Regions from separate parts of the Kribbella sp. NPDC023855 genome, predicted to be linked through region 2. Evidence: riboswitches for the same ligand, from Rfam matches in the RefSeq annotation. Region 2 holds a riboswitch; the other holds the start of a gene.
The links. A riboswitch is a leader RNA that binds a small molecule or an ion and turns the genes downstream of it on or off. The one in region 2 is predicted to bind ZMP and ZTP.
Positions count from the first base shown of each region.

Region 1: it holds a riboswitch for ZMP and ZTP, as region 2 does, so the genes downstream of both, AB0F51_RS03955 (glycine hydroxymethyltransferase) here and AB0F51_RS03355 (bifunctional 5,10-methylenetetrahydrofolate dehydrogenase/5,10-methenyltetrahydrofolate cyclohydrolase) in region 2, are expected to answer to the same signal.

Region 1 covers NZ_JBFAAA010000001.1:858,488-866,711, forward strand. Annotated here, with positions in the region: gene AB0F51_RS03920 (hypothetical protein) at 1-418, opposite strand, end outside; gene AB0F51_RS03925 (TetR family transcriptional regulator C-terminal domain-containing protein) at 485-1,084, shown strand; partial or broken gene AB0F51_RS03930 (cellulase N-terminal Ig-like domain-containing protein) at 1,310-1,735, shown strand; gene AB0F51_RS03935 (glycoside hydrolase family 9 protein) at 1,803-3,014, shown strand; gene AB0F51_RS03940 (NAD(P)-dependent oxidoreductase) at 3,090-3,998, shown strand; partial or broken gene AB0F51_RS03945 (sigma factor-like helix-turn-helix DNA-binding protein) at 4,037-4,243, shown strand; gene AB0F51_RS03950 (sigma-70 family RNA polymerase sigma factor) at 4,286-5,152, opposite strand; gene AB0F51_RS03955 (glycine hydroxymethyltransferase) at 5,260-6,708, opposite strand; ZMP/ZTP riboswitch at 6,753-6,836, opposite strand; gene AB0F51_RS03960 (acyl-CoA dehydrogenase family protein) at 6,858-8,224, opposite strand, start outside.
Region 2 covers NZ_JBFAAA010000001.1:728,297-736,520, forward strand. Annotated here, with positions in the region: gene AB0F51_RS03330 (ubiquitin-like protein Pup) at 1-147, shown strand, start outside; gene prcB (proteasome subunit beta) at 156-995, shown strand; gene prcA (proteasome subunit alpha) at 1,028-1,900, shown strand; gene AB0F51_RS03345 (NUDIX hydrolase) at 1,981-2,514, shown strand; gene AB0F51_RS03350 (GNAT family N-acetyltransferase) at 2,521-3,219, shown strand; ZMP/ZTP riboswitch at 3,196-3,287, shown strand; gene AB0F51_RS03355 (bifunctional 5,10-methylenetetrahydrofolate dehydrogenase/5,10-methenyltetrahydrofolate cyclohydrolase) at 3,317-4,165, shown strand; gene aroH (chorismate mutase) at 4,278-4,646, shown strand; gene AB0F51_RS03365 (prephenate dehydrogenase) at 4,643-5,716, shown strand; gene cmk ((d)CMP kinase) at 5,727-6,413, shown strand; gene AB0F51_RS03375 (lysophospholipid acyltransferase family protein) at 6,410-7,141, shown strand; gene der (ribosome biogenesis GTPase Der) at 7,134-8,224, shown strand, end outside.

The DNA.
Region 1 (8,224 bases), 130 kb from region 2:
TGCCGAAGATCGAGCCGGCAAGGTGCAACCCGAAGGGTTGCCAGCCGAACAGCCGGGCGAGGACAAAGCCGCCGATGAGGCCGAGTGCCCCGTAGGCAAGCAGGAGCAGGGTCTCCCGTCGCGCGATCGCGAACTCGGGGGCTCTGGCGGCGAGGTCCGGCCGGCTGCGCTTCCGGGTCAGGAGGCAGGTGATGGCCATCAAACCGAAGATCCACAGCAGCCCGAGGTTCGTGCTCACCACGTGGTCGACCGTCGAACCGGGCACATCCGGCCAGCCGAAGGGCAGGGCCTCCTCCGCGACGAGCAGAACGGCGACGTTGGCGGCAATCCAGAGGGCGGCGGTGAACTGGACGCTTCGCTGAAGCGCCAGGTGGCGGAGCGTGGACGAGGCGCGGGCTGGGGCGGTCGTGGTCGACATGATCCTCCTTGATAGTACAGCTGTACTAATAGCCCGGAAGATAGCACGACTGTGCTATAAAAAACCATGCCGAAGATCGTCGATGCCGTGGAACGACGCCGGCAGCTCGCGGAGGCGGCCTGGCGGGTGATCCTCCGCGACGGGCTCGAGCAGGCGTCGGTCCGCAACGTCGCCCGCGAGGCCGGGCTGTCGAACGGATCGCTGCGCCACATGTTCAGCACCCAGGCCGAGCTCTTGGTCTTCGCGATGAACCAGGTGGTCGAACGCATCGAGGGCCGTCTCGGCGCGCTCGACCCGGCCGGCGACCCGCGCGCGACCGCGGAGCGTTTCCTGCTCGAGCTCCTGCCTCTCGACAAAGAGCGCCAGGAGGAGAATCTCGTCTGGCTGGCGTTCACCGCACGCGCACTGGTCGACCCGGAGCTCCGCGAATGCGCCGAGCGGAGCTACGACGCGCTGCGCGCCGGCTGCCGTCGTTGGGTGGCTGCGATCGCCGGGGATCAGGTCGAAGTCGAGGTGGAGGCGGATCGGCTCCATGCGGTGATCGACGGCCTCGCCGTCCATGCGGCGACCCGGCCCGAGGTCGCCACCGCCGAGAAGCTCCGCGAGGTCCTGGTCAGACATCTCGACACCCTCGGTGGGCTGCGCTACCGTGTCCGCAATCGTTAGGAAGGTTTCCTAATGGTTAGTGCAGAGGAGTCACCGATGGGGACGTTCCGCCGCGTCATCTCGCTGTCTTTGGCCGCCGGGTTGGCGGTGACTCCGCTCACGGCTGCCGGGACCGGAGCCAGTACGCGGGACGGTGGTGAGTACGGATCGACCGGCGGTGGGGTCGGGTTGATCCGCGTGAACCAACTCGGTTACAGCGGCGCGGCAGGCGCAGCGGCGTACCTGATGACCTCGGAGGCGGCGGCGGGGGCGCGCTTCGAGGTGGTCGACGAGCGGGGGCGGCGAGTGCTCGTCGGGCGCGCGGGGCAGGACGCCGGGTCGTGGAACGCGAAGTACCAGCATGTCTATCGGCTGGATCTCTCGAAGCTGCGGCGGCCGGGAAGCTATCGGGTCAAGGTGGCAGGAGTTCCGACGTCGCCTGCCTTCGAGATCGGCTCGGAGAAGCGGGTGCTGGAAGGGCCCAAGGACAAGGCGGTGAACTTCTTCACCGAGCAGCGGGACGGTGCGAACATCGTCGCCGGAGCGCTTGGGCGCAAGCCGGCGCACCTCACGGACCGTGCGGCGAGCGTCTACGAGTGGCCGGTCTTCGCGGGTCCGGACACGGATCAGACCGTGGGGGAGCTGCAGCGGATCGGCGGGCCGGTGGATGTCGAGGGTGGCTGGTACGACGCCGGCGACTACCTCAAGTTCACCCACATCGCGGCGTACTCGGATTCGTTTGCTCTGGGCTTCGGCCCGGGACGGCCGGCGGCCGGATTCCCAGCTGCTGAAGGAAGCGCGGCACGGGCTCACCTGGCTGGACAAGATGTGGGACGAGCGGACCAAGACGCTCTACATCCAGGTCGGCGCCGGGACGGGGAACGTCGAGGAGACCTTCGTCGGCGACCACGACGTCTGGCGGCTGCCGGAGGCCGACGATCACGACAACGCGCCGGGGCACCAGTTCCTCAAGAACCGCCCGGTCTTCCGCGCCGCCGCTCCTGGCAAGCCGATCAGCCCGAACCTGGCAGGTCGGACGGCCGCTGCCTTCGCCCTGGCAGCACAGGTCGAAGCCCGTACGTCGCCCGCTCGCGCCCGGCGGCATCTCGAGACAGCCGCCGCCATCTACGCGCAAGCCCAGACGACGGACGTCCAGCAACTGGTGACGTCGCTGCCGTTCGCGTTCTACCCGGAGAGCAACTGGCGCGACGACCTCGAACTGGGCGCCGCCGAACTCGCTCTCGCCGCCCAGAAGTTGCGGGATCCCCGAGCGCGCGGCTGGTTGAAGGCAGCGCAGTACTGGGCGGGGGAGTACCGCACGCACGAGGCGGGCGGCGACACGTTCAACCTGTACGACGTGAGCGCTCTCGCGCATGCGGATCTGATCCGCGCCGCGCGGGCCGACCGCCGGGTGCCGGTCGATGTGAAGGCGTTGAAGAGCGATCTTGCGGCCCAGCTTGAGATCGGGGTGAAGCGGGCGGCGAACGACCCGTTCGGCGCCGGCGCGCAGTACGACAACTTCGACGCAGTACCGCATGCGTTCGGTCTGGCGGCCACGGCCCGGCTCTACCGCGACGCCACCGGTGATCGCCGGTACGACGCCTTCGGTGCCGGCCAGCTGAGCTGGACCTTCGGGGCGAACCCGTGGGGCGTCTCGTTCATGGTCGGCGTCGGCGAGAACAGCGCCGGCTGCCCTCATCACCAGATCTCGAACATCGTCGACCGGCCGCTGACCGGTGCGGTCGTCAACGGCCCGAACTCCGCGGACCTCTTCGCGGACGGTCTCGGCGACAACATGGACAACATGAAGCCTTGCCCCGCCGACGGTACCGACCGCTACGAAGAGTTCACCGGCCGAGGCTCCCGCTACGTCGACGACGTCCGCTCCTGGCAGGCCTCGGAACCCGCCGACGACTTCACCGCCGTCGCCGTGTACGCACTGACCAACTGAGCTCGCAGCACCCGATGTCACAGATCGCCGGTCTCGCTTTGTCTGGGGGTGAAACAAGCGAGAAAGGTGATGGATATGCGGGTATTCGTGGCAGGTGGGACCGGGGCGCTCGGGCGGCAGTTGGTGCCACAGTTGGTGGCGCGAGGGCATCAGGTGACGGCGTCGACGACAAGCGCGGCGAAGCTCGAGTTGCTGGCGGAGCTGGGCGCGGAAGGCGTCGTGATGGACGGCCTGGATGCGGTGTCGGTCGGTGAGGCGGTGGCCAAGGCGCAACCCGACGCGATCGTGCATCAGATGACCGCGATCACCGGCAAGCCGGACCTGAAGCACATGGACCGCTGGTTCGCCGGGACCAACCGGCTTCGGACCGAGGGGACGGACCACTTGCTGGCCGCCGCCCAGGCGAGCGGCGTCACGAACTTCGTCGCGCAGGCCTATGCCGGCTGGAACGGCCAGCGCCAAGGCGGATGGGTGAAGACGGAGGAGGACCCGCTGGAAGGGCTGCCCGGGCCGAGCGCGGCCGCGCTCCGCTATGTCGAGGAGACGGTCGTGAAGGCAGGTGGCGCAGTACTGCGGTACGGATGGTTCTACGGGCCGGGTTCCACCGAGACTCTGGTGGAACCCGTGCGCAAGCGGCAGTTCCCGGTGGTCGGGGGAGGCGACGGCCACTGCTCGTGGATTCACCTGGACGACGCGGCGCGGGCGACGGTGCTGGCCGTCGAGCAGGAGGCCAAGGGCGTGTTCAACATCGTTGACGATGAACCCGCTCCGGCCAACAAGTGGTTGCCCTACCTGGCGGAGTGCGCTGGGGCGAAACCGCCGATGCGGATTCCGGCGTGGCTGGCCCGGCCGCTCGCGGGCGACGTAGCGGTGGGCCTGATGACCGAGGGCCGGGGATTCTCCAACGCGAAAGCCAAGCGGGAGCTCGGCTGGGAGCTGCGCTACCCGTCGTGGCGGCAGGGCTTCAAGGCGGAGCTGGCATGACAGAGGCCGCGGAGTTCGAGGAGCCGCGGCCGCTGGTGGAGCTGGCTGACTCGGTGCTGATGGCGTCGCTGCTGCTCCTCGAGCGGTTGAGTCCGTTGGAGCGGGCGGTGTTCGTGCTGCGCGAGGTGTTCGGGTTCGGGTTCCCGGAGATCGCGGCGGCGGTGGGGCGTACGGAGTCCGCGTGCCGTCAGGTCGTCGTACGGGCTCGGCTGCAGTTGGACGCGGGACGGCCGCGGTTCGAGGCGAACGGCCGTCCCGGTCTCCACTGACTGGCTGCGTCGTGCGAGTCAGTCCAACGCGGGCAGGGCGAGCTGGGCGATGCGGGCCGGGTCGGCGAGGATGTTGATCTCGACGATCCGGCCGCCGCGGACCGTGGGGCTGAGCACCGCACGCGGCTGCCCTTCGATGTAGGACACCCAGCCTGCCGCGCCGTTGACGATGGCCTCCCGGGGTGTCGCGCCGTTCCGAGCGGACAGTCGGGCCTGCCCGGCCACCGCCTCGATACCCCGCAGCAGAGCTCCTGGCCCGGTCGCGCCGACGTCGACCCGTAGTACGACATCGGGATCGAGCACGGTGACCAAGGCCTCGAAGTCGCCTACCCGCGCGGCTGCCAGGAACGCGTCGACCACCTTGCGCTGAGCCGCGAGATCGGAGTCCGGCACCGCAGCGCCCCGCACCCGTCGCCGCGCGCGGCTGGCGAGCTGGGTAGTTGCCGCAGTACTGCGCCCGACAATCGGCGCGATCTCGTCAAAGGGCACGGCGAACATGTCGTGCAACACGAACGCCAGCCGCTCAGCCGGACTCAGCGTCTCGAGAACCACCAGCAAGGCCAAGCCCACCGAGTCGGTGAGCATCGCCTGCTCGACCGGGTCGTCGCCCACCGTCACCACCGGATCCGGCACGAAGGTCTCCAGCGGCTCCTCGCGCCGGGACTTCCGGGACCGCAACATGTCCAGACACACCCGGCTGACCACAGTCGTCAGCCACCCACCGAGATTCGCGACGTCACTGGTATCGGTCCGGGCCAGCCGCAACCACGCCTCCTGAACGGCATCCTCCGCCTCAGTCAGCGACCCCAACATCCGATAGGCAACCGCCCGCAAATGCCCGCGAAACCCCTCGAACTCCTCAGCCAGCCCATCATGATCATCCACTGTCAACTTCCTCCGTCATCTCCCCGTCAGCCCTCTGACGTTCCAAACCCCACGGATATGACACAGCGCCCGCCTCGAGGGGAGGCGGGCGCTGGGACGAACCATGATCAGTTCAGGTCGAGACCTGGGTAGAGGGGGTGCTTGTCGAGGAGTTCGGCGGAGGCGGCTCGGACCTTGTCGGCTACGCCGTCGGCGAGGATGTACTTCGCCTTGGACGGGGCGCCGGCCGACGTCTTGGTCGGGGTGACGCTGGAGAGGACCTCCACCATCAGTTCGGCGACGCGGTCGAACTCGTCGCCACCGAAGCCGCGGGTGGTGAGGGCCGGCGTACCGATCCGGACGCCCGAGGTGTACCAAGCGCCGTTCGGGTCGCGGGGGATCGCGTTGCGGTTCGTCACGATGCCCGCGTCGAGCAGCGCCGACTCGGCCTGGCGGCCGGTGATGCCGTACGACGAGACGTCGAGCAGGACGAGGTGGTTCTCCGTGCCGTCCGTCACCAGCTTCACGCCGCGCTTCATCAGCCCTTCGGCCAGCGTCACCGCGTTGTCCGCGACGTTCTGCGCGTACGTCTGGAACGAAGGCTGACGCGCCTCGGCCAGCGCGACCGCCTTGGCCGCCATCACCTGGCTGAGCGGGCCACCGAGCACCATCGGGCAACCGCGGTCGACGGCGTCGGCGTACTCCGGCTGGCACAGCACCATGCCGCCGCGCGGGCCGCGGAGCGACTTGTGCGTGGTGGTCGTGGTGACGTGGGCGTGCGGTACCGGGTCGAAGTCGCCGGTGAAGACCTTCCCGGCGACGAGTCCGGCGAAGTGCGCCATGTCGACCATCAGGGTGGCGCCGACCTCGTCTGCGATCTCGCGCATCTTGGCGAAGTTGATCTTGCGCGGGTACGCCGAGTAGCCGGCGATCAGGATCAGCGGCTTGAACTCGCGAGCCGTCTGGGCGACCAGGTCGTAGTCGAGCAGCCCGGTCTCCGGGTCGGTGCCGTAGGAGCTCTGGTGGAACATCTTGCCGGAGATGTTCGGCCGGAAACCGTGGGTCAGGTGACCGCCGGCGTCGAGCGACATGCCGAGCATCTTCTGGTCACCGAGCGCCTTGCGCAGCTTGGCCCAGTCCTCGTCGGTCAGGTCGTTGACGTGCTTGGCGCCGGCCTCGGCCAGAGCCGGCGACTCGATCCGCTGGGCCAGGATCGCCCAGAAGGCGACCAGGTTCGCGTCGATGCCGGAGTGCGGCTGGACGTAGGCGTGCGGCGCGCCGAACAGCTCACGAGCGTGGTCGGCGGCGGTCTGCTCGACGGTGTCGACGTTCTGGCAGCCGGCGTAGAAGCGGTGCCCGACGGTGCCCTCGGCGTACTTGTCCGAGAGCCAGTTGCCCATCGTCAGCAAGGTCGCCGGGGAGGCGTAGTTCTCGCTGGCGATCAGCTTCAGCGAGGAGCGCTGGTCGGCCAGTTCGGCCTTGATCGCGCCGGCGATGGTGGGTTCCACCGCGCCGATCACCTCGAGCGCGTTGCGGTACGCGGCCGACGCGGTTGCGGCGTCGAAGGGTTGAGTCATCTTCGTCTCTCTCCTGAGGTCGCACAGGTCTCCCTGTGACGAGGTCGCGGCACCCAGGCGCACGGTGCCGGCGGTCTTTTCGCTCCCCGGTGGTCGATCCCACCTCAGCGCCAGTCGCGACGCCGTAACCCTAGCGTGTGACGGCTCCGTCAGAGGATGCGGTCGAGGATCGGACCGTACGGCGTGGTGCACGGCAGCGTCCCGAACACGCCACCCCAGTCGCCCGCCAGCCGGGACGCGACGAACGCGTCGGCCACCTCCGGGGTCGAGTGCCGCACGAGCAGCGACGCCTGCAGACAGACGGCCATCCGCGCGGCCAGTCGCCGGGCACCCGCTTCGGCCCCCGCCAAGTCGGAGAGCGTTTCCAGTACGTCGGTCACGGCAGCGTCCAGGCGATGGTCGGCACCTTGCGCCGCACCGACTTCGAGCAACCACGCCTCGAGCGACTCGGGTCGCCGCAGCGCGCGCAGGACGTCGAGGGCGTTGACCGTGCCTGAGCCTTCCCAGATGGAGTTCAGCGGGGACTCGCGGAACAGCAGCGGGAGACCGCTCTCCTCGACATAACCGTTGCCGCCGAGGCACTCCAGCGCTTCGGCGACCGTGAACGAGGTGCGCTTGCAGACCCAGAACTTCGCCAGCGGCAACGCGATCCGGCGGAACGCCGCGGCCTGCTCGTCACCGGCGAGCGAAGCGTCCATCGCCGCGGCCAGCCGCATCGAGAGAGCGGTTGCCGCCTCGCTCTCGATGGCCAGGTCGGCCAGCACGTTCTGCATCGCCGGCTTGTTCCTCAGCAGGTCGCCGAAGGCGCTGCGATGCGCGGTGTGCCAGGTCGCCTCGACCAGAGCCCGCCGCATCAACGCAGCCGAGCCGAGCACGCAGTCGAGCCGGGTCGCAGCGACCATCTCGATGATCGTCCGGACGCCGGCACCCTCGTCACCGAGCCGATAGCCGACGGTGTTGTGGAACTCGACCTCACTCGACGCGTTCGACCGGTTGCCGAGCTTGTCCTTCAACCGTTGCAGAGCAAACGCATTCCGGTTGCCATCGGCAAGGACCCGCGGGACGACGAAGCAGGTCAGGCCGTCCGCCGCCTGGGCCAGGACGAGGAACACATCGACCTGCGGTGCCGAGCAGAACCACTTGTGCCCATTGAGCACATATTCGCCGTCACTCCCGGTCGGCGTCGCGGTGGTGACGTTGGCCCGTACGTCGGAGCCGCCCTGCTTCTCGGTCATGCCCATCCCGGCGAGCACGCCCGCTTTGTCCGCGGCGGGCAGCCGGCGTACGTCGTACTGCGTGGCGGCGAGGCGTGGGATCCATTCGTCGGCCAGCGTCTTGTCGGCGCGCAGTGCCGGGACGGCGGCGTACGTCATCGAGATCGGGCACGCGTGACCCGGTTCGACCTGCGACCACACGTAGAAGCCGGCTGCGCGGGTGAGGTGCGGTGACGGTTTGTCGCTGGTCCAGGGCGCTGCTTGGAGTCCGAAGCCGACCGCCTTGTCCATCAGCCAATGCC
Region 2 (8,224 bases):
ACCGAGGTCAAGTCGACCGAGGACGTGGCCGAGCGCAAGGAACGGCTCGACGACGACGTGGACTCGATCCTCGACGAGATCGACGAGGTGCTGGAGGAGAACGCGGAAGAGTTCGTCCGCGGCTTCGTGCAAAAGGGTGGGGAGTGAACCGCTAGATGACATTCGATGCCTCCGGCCGGTTGCCGGAAGCCTTCCTGACCCCAGGTGGCTCGTCGTTCATGGACTTCCTGGCCGGGCACGCGCCCGACCTGTTGCCGGGACGACGCAACCTGGGGGCGGGTGACCTGTCCAAGGACGTCCCGCACGGCACCACGATCGTCGCCGCCACCTTCGCCGGCGGCGTCGTGATGGCCGGCGACCGGCGCGCGACGATGGGCAACATCATCGCCCAGCGGGACATGGAGAAGGTGTTCCCCGCCGACGAGTACTCCTGCGTCGGGATCGCCGGCAGCGCCGGGCTCGCGGTCGAGATGGTGCGCCTGTTCCAGGTGGAGCTCGAGCACTACGAGAAGCTCGAAGGCACCACGCTCAGCCTCGACGGCAAGGCGAACCGGCTGTCCGCCTTGATCCGGGGCAACCTGGCGATGGCGATGCAGGGCCTGGCCGTGGTGCCGCTGTTCGCGGGCTACGACCACGACCTCAAGGGCGGCCGGATCTTCTCCTACGACCCGACCGGCGGGCGGTACGAGGAGACCCACTTCCACAGCGTCGGCTCGGGCTCGGTGTTCGCCCGCGGCGCGCTGAAGAAGCTCTACCGCGACGACATGTCGGCCACCGAGTGTGTGACGGCGGCGATCCAGTCGCTGGTCGATGCCGCAGACGACGACTCCGCGACCGGTGGGATGGACATGATGCGGCGGATCTTCCCGGTGGTCGGGGTGGTCACCTCCGACGGCTACCAGCGGCTGTCCGCCGACGAGATCGGCGAGATCGTCGACTCGATCATGGCCGCCCGGCACCAGCGTCCCGACGGCCCGGCCGCGTCCCTCACCTGACCACCATCGACTGATAGAGGACGACACCCTAGATGAGTACGCCGTTCTACGTCTCGCCCGAACAGTTGATGCGGGACCGGGCCGACTTCGCGCGCAAGGGCATCGCCAAGGGCCGCAGCGCGATCGCGCTGCAGTACGCCGACGGCATCCTGTTCGTGGCCGAGAACCGGTCCCCGGCGCTGCACAAGGTGGCCGAGATCTACGACCGGATGGCCTTCGCGGCAGTCGGGCGGTACAACGAGTTCGAGAACCTGCGGATCGCCGGCGTCCGGCTGGCCGACATGCGCGGGTACTCCTACGACCGGCGCGACGTCACCGGCCGGGCGCTGGCCAACGCCTACGCGCAGACCCTCGGCGCGATCTTCTCCTCCGGTGGCGAGAAGCCGCTCGAGGTGGAGATCCTGGTCGCCGAGGTCGGCGCCACCGCGGCCGACGACCAGATCTACCGGCTCACCTACGACGGCTCGATCGCGGACGTCCGCGGCTACGCCGTGATGGGTGGCCCGGCCGAGCAGGTCGCGGAGTACGTCGGTGAGCACTACTCCGAGGGCATCTCGCTGGCGGGGGCGTTGCGCCTCGCGGTGGATGCGCTCGGCCACGACGGCACCGAAGTACGGCAGCTGGAGCCGGACCAGATCGAGGTCGCCATCCTCGACCGGACCCGCACCCAGATGCGCAAGTTCAAGCGGATCTCCGACGAGACGCTGGCCCGGATCCTGTCCGAGTCCCGGCCGGACACGGCGCCGACCGACCCGGCCGCGCACACCGAGGCGACCGAGACGGTCAACGGCGGCAACTACGAGAGCGACTCCGTCGACGACTCGCCGGTCGCCCCGCCCGCCGAAGACGACGACGACGCCCCAATCGCCCCACCCGAAACCCCGGACACCGACCGCCCGCTGTGACGACCTCACTACCGTCCGCCCCGGACCCCTCCGGGGCGGACGCTTCGGTTCCACCGCGACCTGGTGATCCTGAGCCGTGGGTGTTGCTCGGCGAGAAGGTTGGCTACAACGGCTTTCTGACCGTGAACGTGCGGCGGTATCGGCTGCCTGACGGCCGCGAGGCTGACTGGGACGTCTTCGGACCGGAGAGTGCTGCCGGTGTCAGAGCCGGTGTGACCGTTCTTCCGTTGACGCCCGACGGCCGGATCGTCGCCGTTCGGATGTTTCGCGCGGGGCCGGACAAGATCGTCACGAACCTCCCCGGTGGCCTGATCGACCCCGGTGAGGACCCGGCGGACGCGGGCCGGCGTGAGCTGGAGGAAGAGACCGGCTACACCTGCGACTCGATCGAGGTGATGGGCTGGACCTGGTCCGGCTCCTCCTCGACCTTCCGCAAGTACGTCGCGATCGCCCGCGGCTGCCGCCCCGACGGCAAGCAGTCCCTCGACGACTTCGAAGACTGTGTCCCCGTCGAGCTGACCCTCGACGAGTTCCGCACCGAACTCCGCACCCCCGGCGCCATGACCGGCACCGACGCCGCCTACCTCGTCCTCGACCACGCCGGCCTGCTCTAAATTCAGTTGCCCGCAGCCTCGGTCGGCCTCACGCTGTGCCAGGTGCTGACCACCCACTGGCCGCTGCGCCAGCTCCGCCTCACCACCGAGCGCCTCGTACTCCGGCTGCCCACCGAGAACGAACTCGCGGAGCTGGCCGACCTCGCCGCCGCCGGGATCCACGAACCCGGTGAACGCCCGTTCCTCACGCCGTGGACCGATCTGGAGCCGGCCAAGCGTGCCCAGTGGGTGATGCAGGCGCACTGGAGCGGCCTGGGGAGTTGGTCACCTGACGACTGGGGTCTCGACCTGGCCGTCTTCCGCGACGGCGTCCCGATCGGATTAGTCACCCTGGCAGCGAAGCAGTTCGCAGTACTGCGGGAAGTTCGCTCCTCGTCCTGGTTCGGCTTGGCCCATCACGGTCAGGGCTACGGAACGGAAGCTCGTACTGCTCCTGCACCTAGCCTTCGCGGAGCTCGGAGCGGAGGCGGCCACGTCGGAGGTCTTCCAGGACAACCACGCCTCCCAGGCGGTCTCCCGCAAGCTGGGCTACCAGCCGGACGGGATCTCGCGCGACGTGCTGCATGGCGAGGCGGTGGTTTCGGACCGGTTGCGGCTCACTCGCGCCAACTGGCGACCGCGCGCAGTACAGGTCGAAGGGCTGGCGCAGTGCCGGAGCTTCTTCGGCGCCGAGTAAACTTCCCGGCGGACCGCGACTGGCGCTGAGGTGGATCACCACCGGGGAACGGTCCGCCGGTGGTCTGCCGGCTGAGCCGCGCGCCTGGGCATCCGAGAGATTCGTCGATGCCCGAGGGAGTGCGTGATGACTGAAGCACGGTTGATGGTCGGGACCGAGCTGGCGGCCGAGATGGTGGCCAAGGCGGGGGAGCGGGCCGAGAAGCTCAGGACCGAGACCGGCGTACAGCCGTGTCTGGCGACGGTGCTCGTGGGGGATGACCCGGCGTCGGCGACGTACGTCCGGATGAAGCAGAACCGGAGCAAGAAGGCCGGGATTGGGTCGCGGAGCGTCGTACTGCCGGCCGAGACGACCACCGAGGAGCTGGTGGCAGAGCTGCACAAGCTGTCCGGCGATCCTGAGGTGCACGGCATCCTGTTGCAGCATCCGGTGCCCGCGCAGATCGACGAGCGGGCAGCGTTCGAGGCGATCGCTCCGGCCAAGGACGTCGACGGCGTGACCATGCACGGATTCGCCGCGATGGCATTCGGCGAGCCCGGCTTCGTCTCCTGTACGCCGGGCGGCATCCTCCGGTTGCTGCAGGCGTACGACGTACCGCTGGAAGGCGCGCACGCCGTCGTGATCGGCCGCAGCCCGATCCTCGGCAAGCCGGCCGGGATGTTGCTGCTGGCATCGAACGCGACAGTCACCTACACGCACTCGAAGACGCGTGACCTGGCAGACATCGTCCGGACCGCCGACATCGTGGTTGCGGCGGTCGGCCGGGCGAACTTCGTCCGCGGCGACTGGCTGAAGCCGGGGGCGGTGGTGATCGATGCCGGATACAACGAAGGCAACGTCGGCGACGTCCACTTCGGTGAGGCGGCGCAGGTCGCGAGCCTGATCACCCCGGTGCCGGGCGGGGTCGGGCCGATGACGATCGCGCTCCTGCTCGAGCAGACCGTCGACGCCGCCGAGGCCCAGACCGGGCGCTGACGCAACCGGCAGGGCGGCGCGAGGAGCAGTATCCGAGACGGTGGAGCACGGGGCGGGGCTTCTGTCCTAGGGTTGACAGTACTGAGCACCATCGATCTAGGAGGCAGACGCTGTGGCGGTACGGGCGATCCGCGGTGCCACCCAGCTCGAGGTGGACGAGCGCGAGCATCTGCTCGAGCGGTCCGCCGAGCTGGTCCGGGCCGTGCTGGAGGCCAACGACCTGGAGTCGGAGGACCTGATCAGCATCCTGTTCACCGTCACGCCGGACCTGCACTCGGAGTTCCCGGCGGTGGCCGGCCGGCAGATCGGGCTCACCGACGTTCCGCTGATGTGCATGCAGGAGATCGACGTACCGCACGCCCTGCCGCGGGTGGTCCGGATGATGGTGCACGCCGAGTCGCCGCGGTCGCGGGAGAAGATCCAGCACATCTACCTGCACGGTGCCGTCAGCCTGCGCCCCGACCTGACCGGCGCCCAGTGACCGAGCTGCGGGGACCCGTCCGGATCGTCGGAACCGGCCTGATCGGTACGTCGATCGGCCTGGCGCTCGGCCGGCTCGGTGTCGTGGTGGAGCTGGTCGACGCCGATCCCGACAACGCCTTGATGGCCGAGCGGATCGGGGCCGGCTCGCGCCTGGTCCAGATCGAGCCGCAACTCGTCGTCGTCGCCGTACCGCCCGACCATGTCGGCCGAGTTGTCGTCGAGCAGCTCCAGCAGACCGACGCGATCGTCACCGACGCGGCCAGCGTGAAGTCGAAGCCGCTCCTCGACGCCCGCGCCCTGGTCGACGCACCGGAAGAACTTTCCCGGTACGTCGGCAGCCACCCGATGGCCGGGTCCGAGCGGAACGGCCCGCTGGCCGGTCGCGCGGACCTGTTCGAGGGCGCGACCTGGGCGATCACCCCGCACGAGACCAGCGACCCCGACGCGGTCGAGCTGGTACGCCGGCTCGCCGAGGCCGCGGGAGCCCGGACGGTCGAGCTGTCCGTCGCCGACCACGACCTCGCGGTGGCGCGCGTCTCGCACCTGCCGCAGCTGATGTCGTCCCTGGCCGCGGGCACTCTCGTCGACGCGCCGGCAGCGCATCTCGAGCTGTCCGGCCAAGGTGTTCGCGACGTCACCCGGATCGCGGCCGGCGACCCCGGGCTCTGGACCCAAATCGTCTCGGCCAACTCGCCCGCGCTGAGCGGCCTGCTGGAGCAGATCCGCGACGAGCTGGACCGCCTGCTGATTGCCCTGGGCAAGGAAGAGGCGACCGACGAGGTGACCGCAGTACTGAACCGCGGCGTCTCCGGCGCGATCCGGGTCCCGGGCAAGCACGGTACGCCGCACATCGATCTGGTTCCGGTGCTCGTCACCATCCCCGACCGGCCCGGCCAGCTGGCCCGGCTGTTCGCGGACGCGGCCGAATCCGGCGCCAACGTCGAGGATCTGCGCATCGACCACAACCCGGGCCGCCCGGTCGGTGAGGTCGAGCTGTCGGTCAAACCGGCATCGGTGGATCAGCTGGTCCGGGTACTGACCGAGCGGGGCTGGTCCGTCCACCGGTAATCTTCGGGCCATGATCATCGCTGTTGACGGCCCTAGCGGGTCCGGTAAGTCGAGCACGGCCCGCGGAGTCGCCAGCCGGCTCGGTCTGCAGTACCTGGACACCGGAGCGATGTACCGGGCCGTGACCTGGTCCGCGCTGGAGCACGGGCTGGACCTGGACGACCTCGCCGCGGTCGCCGACCGGGCCCGCGCAGTACAGCTGTCGATCAGCACCGATCCACAGCGGGCACAGTTCGCCGCCGACGGCGTGGACGTGACGGAGGCGATCCGCGATCCGCGGATCAGCGCTAGTGTCAGCAAGATCGCTACCAACCTCGAAGTCCGGGCCGAGCTGATTCGCCGCCAGCGCGAGCTGATCGACGCCTCCCAGCCGACCGGTGGCGCGGTCGTCGAGGGCCGCGACATCGCCACGGTGGTCGCCCCGCAGGCCGAGCTGAAGGTGCTGCTGACCGCGGACCAGGATGCCCGGATGGCCCGCCGCAAGGCGGAGCTGGCCGAGGGATCGGTGACAGCGGAGCAGTTGCGGGACCAGATCGTGCGGCGGGACGCCGACGACGCCACCGTCTCGCAGTTCCAGGTCGCCTCCGACGGCGCGGTGGAAATCGATTCGACCTTCCTGACGTTGGAAGAAGTCATCGATGTCATCTGCCGACTGGCGAAGGAGGCCGAGGCCGTGCCACGCGACCGGGAGTCATGACCGCCGGCGAGTTGACGGGGCGGGCCGAACTGCCCCGCACCGATGACCTGCCCGCCGTGCCGCACCGGCTCGGCCGGCTGCTGCGCTACGTGGTCGGGCCGTACATGCGCGGCCGCTACGACCTGACCATCCACCACGAGGAACTCTTCCCGCGGACCGGGCCGGTCCTGATCGCGCCGAACCACCTCGGCCTGCTCGACGGTCCGTTGCTGGGTGCCGTCGCGCCCCGGATGACGCACCAGCTGGGCAAGCTGGAGGCATTCGTCGGGCTGCAGGGCTTCATGCTCCACCGCGCCGGGCAGATCGCGATCGACCGTTCGCAGTACGACACCCGCGCGATCCGCCGGGCGGTTCAGGTACTGCGGGACGGCCGCGCGCTGATCATCTATCCCGAGGGCACCCGCGGTCCGGGCGACTTCCGCCGGGTCCGCAGCGGAATCGCCTACCTGGCGATGGTCACCGGGGCGCCGGTCCTGCCCGTGGCGCTGCTCGGGACCCGCCTCCCGGGCGGCGATATCGAGCGCTTTCCGCCCCGCGGCAGCCGCGTCGACGTGGTATATGGCGAGACCTTCACGGTGGACCGCGTATCCTTTCCCCGGAGGCAGGTCGACGTACGCGCGGTTGCCGACCAGATCGGCGACGTGTTGCGGGCCCATGTGCAGGCGGCCGTCGAAGCCACCGGCCACCCGCTCCCGGGCGTGCCAGACCAGAAGGATCCTGATGAGTGACCTGCCCACCGGCTACGAGATCGACGCGGAGCCGACCCACGAACGCGAAGACACCGGTCCGCTGCCGGTGGTGGCGATCGTCGGCCGGCCCAACGTCGGCAAGTCGACGCTGGTGAACCGGATCATCGGCCGCCGCGAGGCTGTGGTCGAGGACACCCCGGGCGTCACTCGCGACCGGGTCTCGTACGACGCGAACTGGGCCGGCCGCGGCTTCACCCTGGTCGACACCGGCGGCTGGGACCCCGACGCCGTCGGCATGGCCGCCCTGGTGGCGGCGCAGGCCGAGGTCGCGATCCACGCCGCCGACGCGGTGCTGTTCGTGGTCGACGCGACGGTCGGCATCACCGACTCCGACGAAGCCGTCGTCCGGGTGCTGCGCAAGGCGGGCAAGCCCGTCGTACTGGCTGCCAACAAGGTCGACGACCAGCGGGTCGAGGCCGAGGCGATGAACCTGTGGAGCCTGGGCATCGGGGAGCCGTTCCCGATCTCGGCGATGCACGGCCGGGGTACCGGCGACATGCTGGACGCAGTACTGGCCGCGTTGCCGGAGGCGCCCGCCGAGCGGGACGCCGAGATCGGCGGACCGCGCCGGGTCGCGATCGTCGGCAAGCCGAACGTGGGCAAGTCCTCGCTGCTGAACAAGGTGGCCAAGGAAGACCGCGTCGTGGTCAGCGAGATCTCCGGCACCACCGTCGACCCGGTCGACGAGGAGATCATCCTCGGCGGCAAGCAGTGGCGCTTCATCGACACCGCCGGCATCCGGCGCAAGGTGAAGAACGTCCAGGGCCACGAGTACTACGCCAGCCTGCGGACCAACAGCGCGATCGAGCGCGCCGAGGTGGTCGTGGTGGTGGTCGACGCCTCCGAGCCGATGACCGAGCAGGACCTGCGGATCATGAACACGGTCGAAGAGGCCGGCAAGGCCCTCGTCATCGCCTACAACAAGTGGGACCTGGTCGACGAGGACCGGCGCTACTACCTGGAGCGCGAGATCGACCGCGACCTGGTCCAGTTCCGCTGGGCGCCGCGGGTCAACATCAGCGCGATGACCGGCCGCCACATGGAGAAGCTGGTCCCGGCCAT